One region of the Micromonospora sp. NPDC049359 genome, then DNA from elsewhere that is predicted to be linked to it. Evidence: riboswitches for the same ligand, from Rfam matches in the RefSeq annotation. Region 1 holds a riboswitch; the other holds the start of a gene.
The links. A riboswitch is a leader RNA that binds a small molecule or an ion and turns the genes downstream of it on or off. The one in region 1 is predicted to bind S-adenosylmethionine.
Positions count from the first base shown of each region.

Region 1 (4,406 bases):
CCGCGGTCGGCACCCTGGCCGCGTCGGTGGGTCAGCGGTTCCGCCGGACCGTGGAGCTGATCGTCGGGGTGGGCGTCGGGGTGGCCGTCGGCGATCTGCTGATCTACTTCCTCGGCACCGGCGCGTGGCAGCTCGGTCTGGTGGTCACCGTGGCGATCCTGCTCACCATCTTCGCCGGGGCGAGCGTGGCCATCGTCATCCAGGCGGCGGCCACGGCGGTGCTGATCGTGACGCTGAGCCCGTCCACCCAGAATCTGGAGATCCCCCGCTTCGTCGACGCGTTCCTCGGCGGCGGCGTCGCGTTGCTGGTGACGGCGGTGCTGCTGCCGTTGAACCCGCTCCGGGTGATCAACCGGGCCGCCCGGCCGGCGCTGGACCTGCTCGCGGCGCAGCTCGACGCCACCGCCGACGGCCTGCGCTCCGGGGACCGCGCCACCATCCAGCGGGCGCTGGAACGGCTGCGCAACAACAAGGACGAGCTGGCCACCCTGAGCGAGGCGATCGAGGGCGCCAAGGAGACCGCCACCCTGTCGCCGGCCCGCTGGCACCGCCGGGACGAACTCGTCCACTACGCGGAGGCGGCCGACCCGATCGACCGGGCGATGCGCAACTCCGGCACCCTGATCCGCCGGTCCGTCACCCTGATCGAGGACGACGAGCCGGTGCCCGACCCCATGCCGGACGCGATCGGCCACCTCGCCGAGTCGGTCCGGCTGCTCAAACACGAGTTCGCGGCGGGGGAGGAGCCGCAGAAGGCGCGGGAGCGGTCGCTGCGGGCCGTCAGCGAGGCCGGCCGCGCGTACGGGGAGGGGGTGGGCTTCTCCGGCAGCGTCGTGATCGCCCAGATCCGCACCACGGCCAGTGACCTGCTGGTGGCCTCCGGCATCGAGCAGGAGGAGGCGAACCGCTGCATCCGCACCTCCTTCGGGGACCAGGAGCGGCCGGTGGGTGAGCCCGCCGAGCCGGGCGACGCGCCGAAGCCACCCACCGCCCCGCCAGTCGGCTGAGAACGCGCCTCAGGCCAGCTCGGCGAGCGCCGCAAGGAGCCGGTCCACCTGGGCGGCGGTGCTGCCCAGACCGATGCTGGCACGCAGCGCGGTCGGCGGCAGATCCCGCCGGCCGGTACGCGAGGCAGCCTCGTCGAGCAGCCGCCGGGCCAGCGGGTGGGCGCAGAACAACCCGTCCCGTACGCCGATGTGGTGCTCGGCGGCGAGCCGGGCGGCCACCGTGGCCGAGTCCTGGCCGGCGACCACGAACGACACGATGCCGACCCGGGGCGCGTCCGGGCCGAAGGTCCGCAACTCCACGACGTGCGGCAGGGCCGCGAGGCCGGCGCGGAGCCGGGCCAGCAACGCCTGCTCGCGGGCGGCGAGCGCGACCCGGTCGGCGTCGGTCAACGCCGCGCACACCGCCGCCAGCGCCACCGCGCCGAGCAGGTTGGGGGTGCCGCCCTCGTGCCGGGCCGGACCGGTCGTCCAGGTCACGTCGTGGGTGGCCGGCCCGACGTGGCTGGTGGCCCCTCCACCGGCGAGGTACGGCGGGGCCGCGTCCAGCCAGTCCGCCCGGCCGACGAGCACACCCGCGCCGAACGGGGCGTACAGCTTGTGGCCGGAGACGGCCAGGTAGTCCACGTCGAGCGTGCGCCTGTCGACCGGGACGTGCGGGGCGAGCTGCGCCGCGTCGAGGACGATCCGGGCGCCGTGCCGGTGGGCCACCCGGGCCAGTTCGGCGACCGGCCACAGCTCACCGGTCACGTTGCTCGCCCCGGTCACCGCGACCAGCACCGGCAGCGCGGGGTTGCTGTCGCGGCGCAGTTCGGTCAGCGCGGCGGCGAGATCGCGTACCGCCCCGGCCGGGTTGGCGGGTACCGGCAGGCGTACCGAGCCGCGCGGCCAGGGCAGCAGGTTCGCGTGGTGCTCACCGGCGAAGGTGACCACCGTCGTGCCGGCCGGCAACGACCGGGCCAGCAGGTTGAGCGCGTCCGTGGTGTTGCGGGTGAAGACCACGTGGTCATCGGCGCCCGCGCCGAGGAAGTCGCCGACGGTCTGCCGGGCCCGCTCGTAGGCCAGCGTGCAGCGCCGCGACAGCGCTCCCGCGCCCCGGTGCACGCTGGCGTACCAGGGCAGCAGTTCGGTGACCGCGTCGGCCGCGGCCCGCGCGCACGGCGCGGTGGCCGCGTAGTCGAAGTTGATCTCGCCGGGCACGCCGAGCACGTCGAGCGCCGCCGACGGCGGGGACGCGAGAGCGGGCAGGCTGGGCAGCGAGGGTACGAGGGTGACGGACACGCCGGAACCTCCGGGGTCAGGGACCCCGGGTATGGCATCGGGACGGGGTCCGCGCTTGCCCAGCACGCCGATCGGGCTGGGCCCGGTCATCACCCGGGGCACCCCACCGCGAACTCGACGAGGGTTGCCGGCCAGCAAGCCGGGGCTTGACGCTGGCGCTCGTGACCTGCCGGCAGCATAGCGGCTGTGGATGCGACCGGACCAGCCGGCGGGGGATGGCTACGCTGACCGCATGGCCGACACCCCGCCCGGTGCACCCCTGCCGTCGCCGCCGCACCCGCCCGCGGTTCCGCCCGCCGGCACGTCACCCGGGATGCCGCCGCGCCGCTTCGGCTGGCTGCGGTTCCTGGTGCTGGCCGGGGTGGTGCTGCTCATCGCCGCGTGCGCGGTCTTCATGGTCGTCCGCCTCGGTCAGTCGCTCGGCCTCGACGCGCTGCTCATCGGGGTGGGCGCCGCGATCCTGCCGGTGCCGGTGCTGGTCGCCTGCTTCCTCTGGCTCGACCGGTACGAACCGGAACCCCTGAAATACCTGGTCTTCTGCTTCGCCTGGGGGGCGTTCGTCTCCACCGCCGCCTCGCTGAACGTGAACGAGTTCGCCGCCGGACGATTCGCCGACTGGGGGCTGCCGGACGCGCTGACCGGCGTACTGGTGGCGCCGTTCATCGAGGAGTTGACCAAGGCGCTCGGCCCGATCCTGCTGCTGGTGTTCCGCCGCCGGGAGTGGTCCGGGATCACCGACGGCCTGGTCTACTGCGGGCTCTCCGCGGTCGGCTTCGCCATGGTGGAGAACATCCTCTACCTGGGCGGGTACGGCTACGCGGCCGGTGCCGACCGGTACGGCCCGGCGACCGGCACCCAACAGGTGATCGCCATCTTCATCGTGCGGATCCTCCTGTTCGGGTTCGCCCATCCCCTCTTCACCTCGATGACCGGCGTGGGGCTCGGCGTGGCCTCCCGGAGCGCCGACCGGCGGGTCCGGGTGCTGGCCCCGATCGCCGGCCTGCTGCTCGCGATGATGCTGCACGGCACGTGGAACCTGCTGCCGACGCTTACCCAGGCCACCGGCGAGGCCGTGATCATGCTGTACGGCTTCCTGGGCCTGATGGTGCCGGTGTTCTTCGGCGTGGTCGGGCTGGCCGTGTGGCTGCGCGCCTGGGAAGGGCGGCTCACCGAACGGACGCTGCCGGACTACGTACGCGCCGGCTGGTTGAGCCCACCGGAGGTGGCCGCCCTGAGCAGCCTGGGTCGTCGGCACGCCGCCCGGAGCTGGGCACGCCGCGTCGGCGGCGACGCCGGTGCGCGTGCCATGCGCGGGTACCAGCTCGCCGCGACCCGGCTGGCCCTGCTGCGGGACGGGACGCTGCGCGGTCTGGACCGTAAGCCGTCCGACCGGGAACGGACCGCCGTCGAGGAGCGGCAGCTCCTGGAGGCGATCACCGCGTACCGGTCGTACTTCGTGGGCCGCGACCCGCAGGCCCCGGTCGGTGTCTGGGACGGTAGCCAGTACCACCTGCGCTTTCCGGACGGCACGCAGCGATCGGTGTCCGCGCCCGACGAGCCGGTGGTGCCCATTCCGGTGGTGCTCGCCCCGCCGCCCCCGGTCGGCAACTATCCGCCGCCCGGTTGGCACGGCCTGCGCCCCGCCGCGCCGTGGCCGCCCGGTAACGCCTGAGCGCGGGCGGGCGGTCTCGCGGCGCGGCCGGCGGGGTCAGGTCATCAGGGTGGTGAGGAAGTCGCCGAGTCCCTGGGCCATGGCGATCAACGCCGCCCCGATCCCCTTGAACAACTGCGCCGCGCCGTCCGGCCGGAACGCCATGAAGTAGATCAGGAACGCGACGCTGCCCCAGGTCAGCAGTTTCTTCACGAATACCGGCATCGTCCCTCCCCAGGGCAACGGTCGCCGGCTGGCTTCCCGTCGTACGGTCCGACAAACGAAGCGGTCGGGCCCGGGGCGGGGCGGCTACAGGTAGAGGCCGGTGGGGTCGTTCTCGATCCGCTCGGCGGCCACGGCGTGCACGTCGCGCTCGCGTAGCAGCACGTACCCGCGGCCGTGCAGCTCGACCTCGGAGCGGTCGTCGGGGTCGAAGAGCACCCGGTCGCCGGAGACGATGGCGCGGACGT
Region 1 is NZ_JBITMW010000004.1:222,362-226,767, reverse strand. It holds gene ACIBTX_RS12220 (FUSC family protein) at 1-1,007, shown strand, start outside; gene ACIBTX_RS12215 (aminotransferase class V-fold PLP-dependent enzyme) at 1,017-2,252, opposite strand; SAM riboswitch class IV at 2,332-2,452, opposite strand; gene ACIBTX_RS12210 (PrsW family intramembrane metalloprotease) at 2,476-3,957, shown strand; gene ACIBTX_RS12205 (hypothetical protein) at 3,994-4,161, opposite strand; gene ACIBTX_RS12200 (co-chaperone GroES) at 4,246-4,406, opposite strand, start outside.

Region 2 (4,406 bases), on a different contig from region 1:
TCCTGGTCGCGGTCTACCTGACGCTGAATGCGGTGGTGATCGCCGACGCGCTGTGGCGGGTGGTGAGCCACCCGAGCGCGGTCGGGGACTGGACGAACGCCCTGACCACCGGACACGGGGATCCCCTGCTGGTGGTCGGGCTGTCCCTGCTCGTGTTCCCGAAGCTGGCGCTGGGTCTGTCCGGTTTCGAGACCGGGGTGGCGGTGATGCCGCACATCCGAGGGGACCGCCAAGACTCGGAGGACCGGCCGTTGGGCCGCATCCGGGGCGCGCGGCGGCTGCTCACCACGGCCGCCGCGACGATGAGCGTCTTCCTGATCACCAGCAGCGTGACCACCACCGTGCTGATCCCGCCCGAGGCCTTCCGGCCGGGCGGGGCCGCCAACGGCCGGGCACTGGCCTACCTGGCCCACCAGCATCTCGGCGGGGTGTTCGGCACCGTCTACGACCTCTCCACCATCGCGATCCTCTGGTTCGCGGGGGCGTCCGCGATGGCCGGGCTGCTGAACCTCGTACCCCGGTATCTGCCCCGCTACGGCATGGCGCCGACGTGGGCTCGCGCGGTCCGGCCGCTGGTCCTGGTGTTCACCGGCGTGGCGTTCCTCATCACGATCATTTTCTCCGCCAGCGTCGACGCGCAGGGCGGCGCGTACGCCACCGGGGTTCTGGTGTTGATCACCTCGGCGGCGACGGCCGTGACGCTCGCGGCGCGGCGGCGGCGTCAGCGCGGTCGCGCGGTCGCGTTCGGGGTCATCACGGTGGCGTTCGTCTACACCACCGTGGCGAACGTGGCAGAGCGGCCCGACGGCGTGAAGATCGCCGCCTGCTTCATCGGCGCGATGATCCTGGTGTCGGCGCTGTCGCGGGTGTCGCGGGCGTTCGAGCTGCGGGTCGACCGCGTCCAGCTCGACGAGCTGGCGAGCGCGATGATCGACGAGCGCTCCGGACGTCGCATCCGCCTGGTCGCGCACGAGCCGGAGCGCCGCGACCTCGCGGAGTACCGCGACAAGCTGGCCCAGACCATGGCGGACAACGACTTCCCCGACGACAGCGACGTGATCTTCGTCGAGGTCCGGGTCACCGATCCGTCGGACTTCGAGACGGGGTTGCTGGTACGCGGCAGCGTGGCGCACGACCGTTTCCCGGTGCTCAGCCTGGCCAGCTCCTCGGTGCCCAACGCGCTGGCCGCGCTGCTGTTGGAGATCCGCGACCGCAGCACGCGCCGCCCCCACATCTACTTCGAGTGGACCGAGGGCGGCCCGGCCCGCAACGTGCTGCGTTACCTGGCGTTCGGGCAGGGCGAGATCGTCTCGGTCACCCGGGAGATCCTGCGCCGCCAGGAGCCGGACCGGACGCGCCGGCCCCACGTGCACGCCGGCTGACCGGCTCGCCGAGCGCGGGTCGCGGCCGGTGAGGGTGGTCATATCGGCTGGACGACCGACCGGTGGCTGCTGCTAGCCTCGGCGCAGGTCATGAGTGCCAGCGCGAAGCCCCGGCTCGCTGGCCGGCAACCCTCCTCCGCGGTGGGGTGCCCCGGGTGAAGACCAGGCACCGGCGGGACGTCGGTGCAAGCGTGGCCTGGCACCCAGGTCAGCACCAAGACCCGGGAGACCGCATGCACATCCTCAGCCCCACGCCACCGGCCGTCCGGCGTACGCCGGCCCTGACCCGGCGCCGCCACGTGGACCTGATGCGAATGCGCAGCGCGGCGTGTACCGCCGCCTAAAGCGCTGACCCCTCCCCACCCCGCCCCACCCTTCTTCGCGTCGATCATGAAGTTGTTGCCCGCCTGACCGGCGTGTCGCGGCAATAACTTCATGATCGACGGGATCGACGCATCCCTTTGGAGTTAGTTATGCGTATTTCTTCTCGTTTTGTTGCTGTTGGGGTTTCTTTGTTGACCGTTGGTTTGCTGGGTGCTTGCTCGGGTGGAGGTGACTCTTCGGAAAGTGGCGGCGGGAACCCGTACGGTCTGGCGCAGCCGGGTGTGCTGCGGGCCGGCACGCTGACCGACGCCCCGCCCAACGTGTACCTCAAGGACGGCAAGTTCACCGGCTTCGACAACGACCTGCTGACCGCCGTGGCCGGCAAGCTCGGCCTGAAGGTGGAGTTCGTCGGCACCGACTTCTCCGCGCTGCTCTCCCAGGTCAACAACCACAAGTTCGACGTCGGAAGCTCCTCGATCACCATCACGGAGGCGCGCAAGAAGACCGTCGACTTCGGCAACGGGTACGACTTCGGCTACTTCGGGCTGGACGTGCCGGCCGGCTCGCCGATCAAGGGATTCGACCAGCTCACCGGCGAGCGTGTCGTGGTGGTGCAGGGCACCGTCCAGGACGACTACGCCACCGGCAAGCAGCTCGACCCGGTCCGCGTGCCGGACTACAACGGCGCGATCAACCAGCTCAAGGCGGGCACGGCCGACGCCTGGATCGCACCGGCCGAGATCGGCGAGAAGTCCGCCGCCGACAGCAACGGCAAGATCACCGTGGCGGCCAAGCAGCTCAGCCCGGCGCCGACCGCGTACGCCGTCGCCAAGGGCAGCGACAAGCTGCGCGAGGCGCTGAACAAGGCCCTCGACGAGGTCATCGCCGACGGCACCTGGAGCCGGTTGCAGGCGCAGTACTACCCGGGCCGGCCGATCCCGGCGGACTTCAAGCCGGGCAGCGGCAAGGCGACAGCCCCGTCCGCGTCCGGGTCGGCGCAACCGTCGGCGTCCGCGTCGGCCGCCTCCTGAGCGGCCGGCGGTGACGAGCGAGCAGGGCGGCAGGAGAGGCGAACGATGGATCCGTTGAGCACCCTCTGGGAAACGTTCTTCGACGTCGACGCGATGCGCGAGGCGTTGCCCGAGATGCTGACCGTCGGGCTGCCCAACACGCTGATCCTGGCGGTCTCCGCCGCCCTGCTCGGCACGGTGCTGGGTCTGCTGCTGGCCGTGGCCGGCATCTCCCGCAGTCGGTGGCTACGCTGGCCGGCGCGCGTCTACACGGACGTGTTCCGAGGGCTGCCGGCCGCGGCGACGATCCTGCTGATCGGCGTCGGGTTGGCGCCGCTGGGCATGCGGGTCTGGGGACCGGAACCGTACCCGCTGGGCATCCTCGCGCTGTCGCTGATCGCCGCCGCGTACATCGGGGAGATCTTCCGCTCCGGCATCCAGTCGGTGGAGGCCGCCCAACTGGAGGGCGCCCGGGCGCTCGGCTTCTCCTGGGCCGACGCGATGCGGCTGGTGATCATCCCGCAGGGCATCCGGCGGGTGCTGCCCGCCTGGGTCAACCAGCTCATCGCGCTGATCAAGGACTCCAGTCTGGTGTACTTCCTCGGCCTGGTGGCCAGCCAGCGCGAGCTGTTCCGGATCGGGCAGGACTACGCGGCCACCACCGGGAACGAATCCGCGCTGCTGCTGGCGGGCCTGTTCTACCTGGCGTTGACCGTCCCGCTGACCCACCTCGTCAACTGGATCGACCGGCGGCTGCGCCACGGCCGCCCGGCCACCGCGCCGGACGACGAGGACGACGACACGGCGCTGCCCGCCACGACGCAGGGAGACCGGCGATGACCACGACCTCGGTGAGCGTGCAGGCGCGCGACGTCCACCTGGCCTTCGGGCCGAACCGCGTGCTGCGCGGCGTCGACCTGACCGTGCCCCGCGGCGCGACGGCCTGCGTGATCGGACCGTCCGGTTCGGGCAAGTCCACCCTGCTGCGTACGCTCAACCGCCTCATCGAACCCGACCGCGGCGACGTGCTGCTGGACGGACGCAGCGTGCTGCGGGACGACCCGGACGCGCTACGCCAGCGGGTCGGCATGGTGTTCCAGCAGTTCAACCTCTTTCCGCACCTGAGCGTGCTGCGCAACGTCACGCTGGCGCTGCGCCGACTGCGCAAGCTCGGCCAGGACGAGGCGGTCCAGGTCGCCCGCGCGCAGTTGGAGCTGGTGGGGCTCGCCGGCAAGGCCGACGCCCGGCCCGCGCAGCTCTCCGGCGGTCAGCAGCAGCGGGTGGCGATCGCCCGGGCGCTGGCGCTGCGACCCGAGGTGATGCTCTTCGACGAGGCCACCTCGGCGCTCGACCCGGAGCTGGTCAAGGGGGTCCTCGGGGTGATGGCCGACCTGTCCGCCGCCGGAATGACCATGGTGGTGGTCACCCACGAGATGGGCTTCGCCCGGCAGGTCGCCGACACCGTGGCCTTCATGGACCGGGGCGTGGTGCTGGAGGCCGGCCCGCCGGAGCGGATCTTCGAGGGGGCCGAGCATCCCCGGCTGCGAAGCTTCCTCGCCCAGGTGCTCTGAGGAGACCGCTCAGCCAGCCTGGTGGCGCAGGTGCGCGGCGAACGCCTGCAGGTCGCCGAGCAGTTCCAGGATGGCGTTGCGGTAGGCCACCGACGCCCACAGGTGCAGCTCCTCGTCGT
Region 2 is NZ_JBITMW010000002.1:420,238-424,643, forward strand. It holds gene ACIBTX_RS08095 (amino acid transporter) at 1-1,382, shown strand, start outside; SAM riboswitch class IV at 1,469-1,580, shown strand; gene ACIBTX_RS08100 (ABC transporter substrate-binding protein) at 1,988-2,737, shown strand; gene ACIBTX_RS08105 (amino acid ABC transporter permease) at 2,783-3,556, shown strand; gene ACIBTX_RS08110 (amino acid ABC transporter ATP-binding protein) at 3,553-4,287, shown strand; gene ACIBTX_RS08115 (hypothetical protein) at 4,297-4,406, opposite strand, start outside.
Region 2: linked by a shared signal. The riboswitch ahead of ACIBTX_RS08100 (ABC transporter substrate-binding protein) and the one ahead of ACIBTX_RS12215 (aminotransferase class V-fold PLP-dependent enzyme) in region 1 are both predicted to bind S-adenosylmethionine.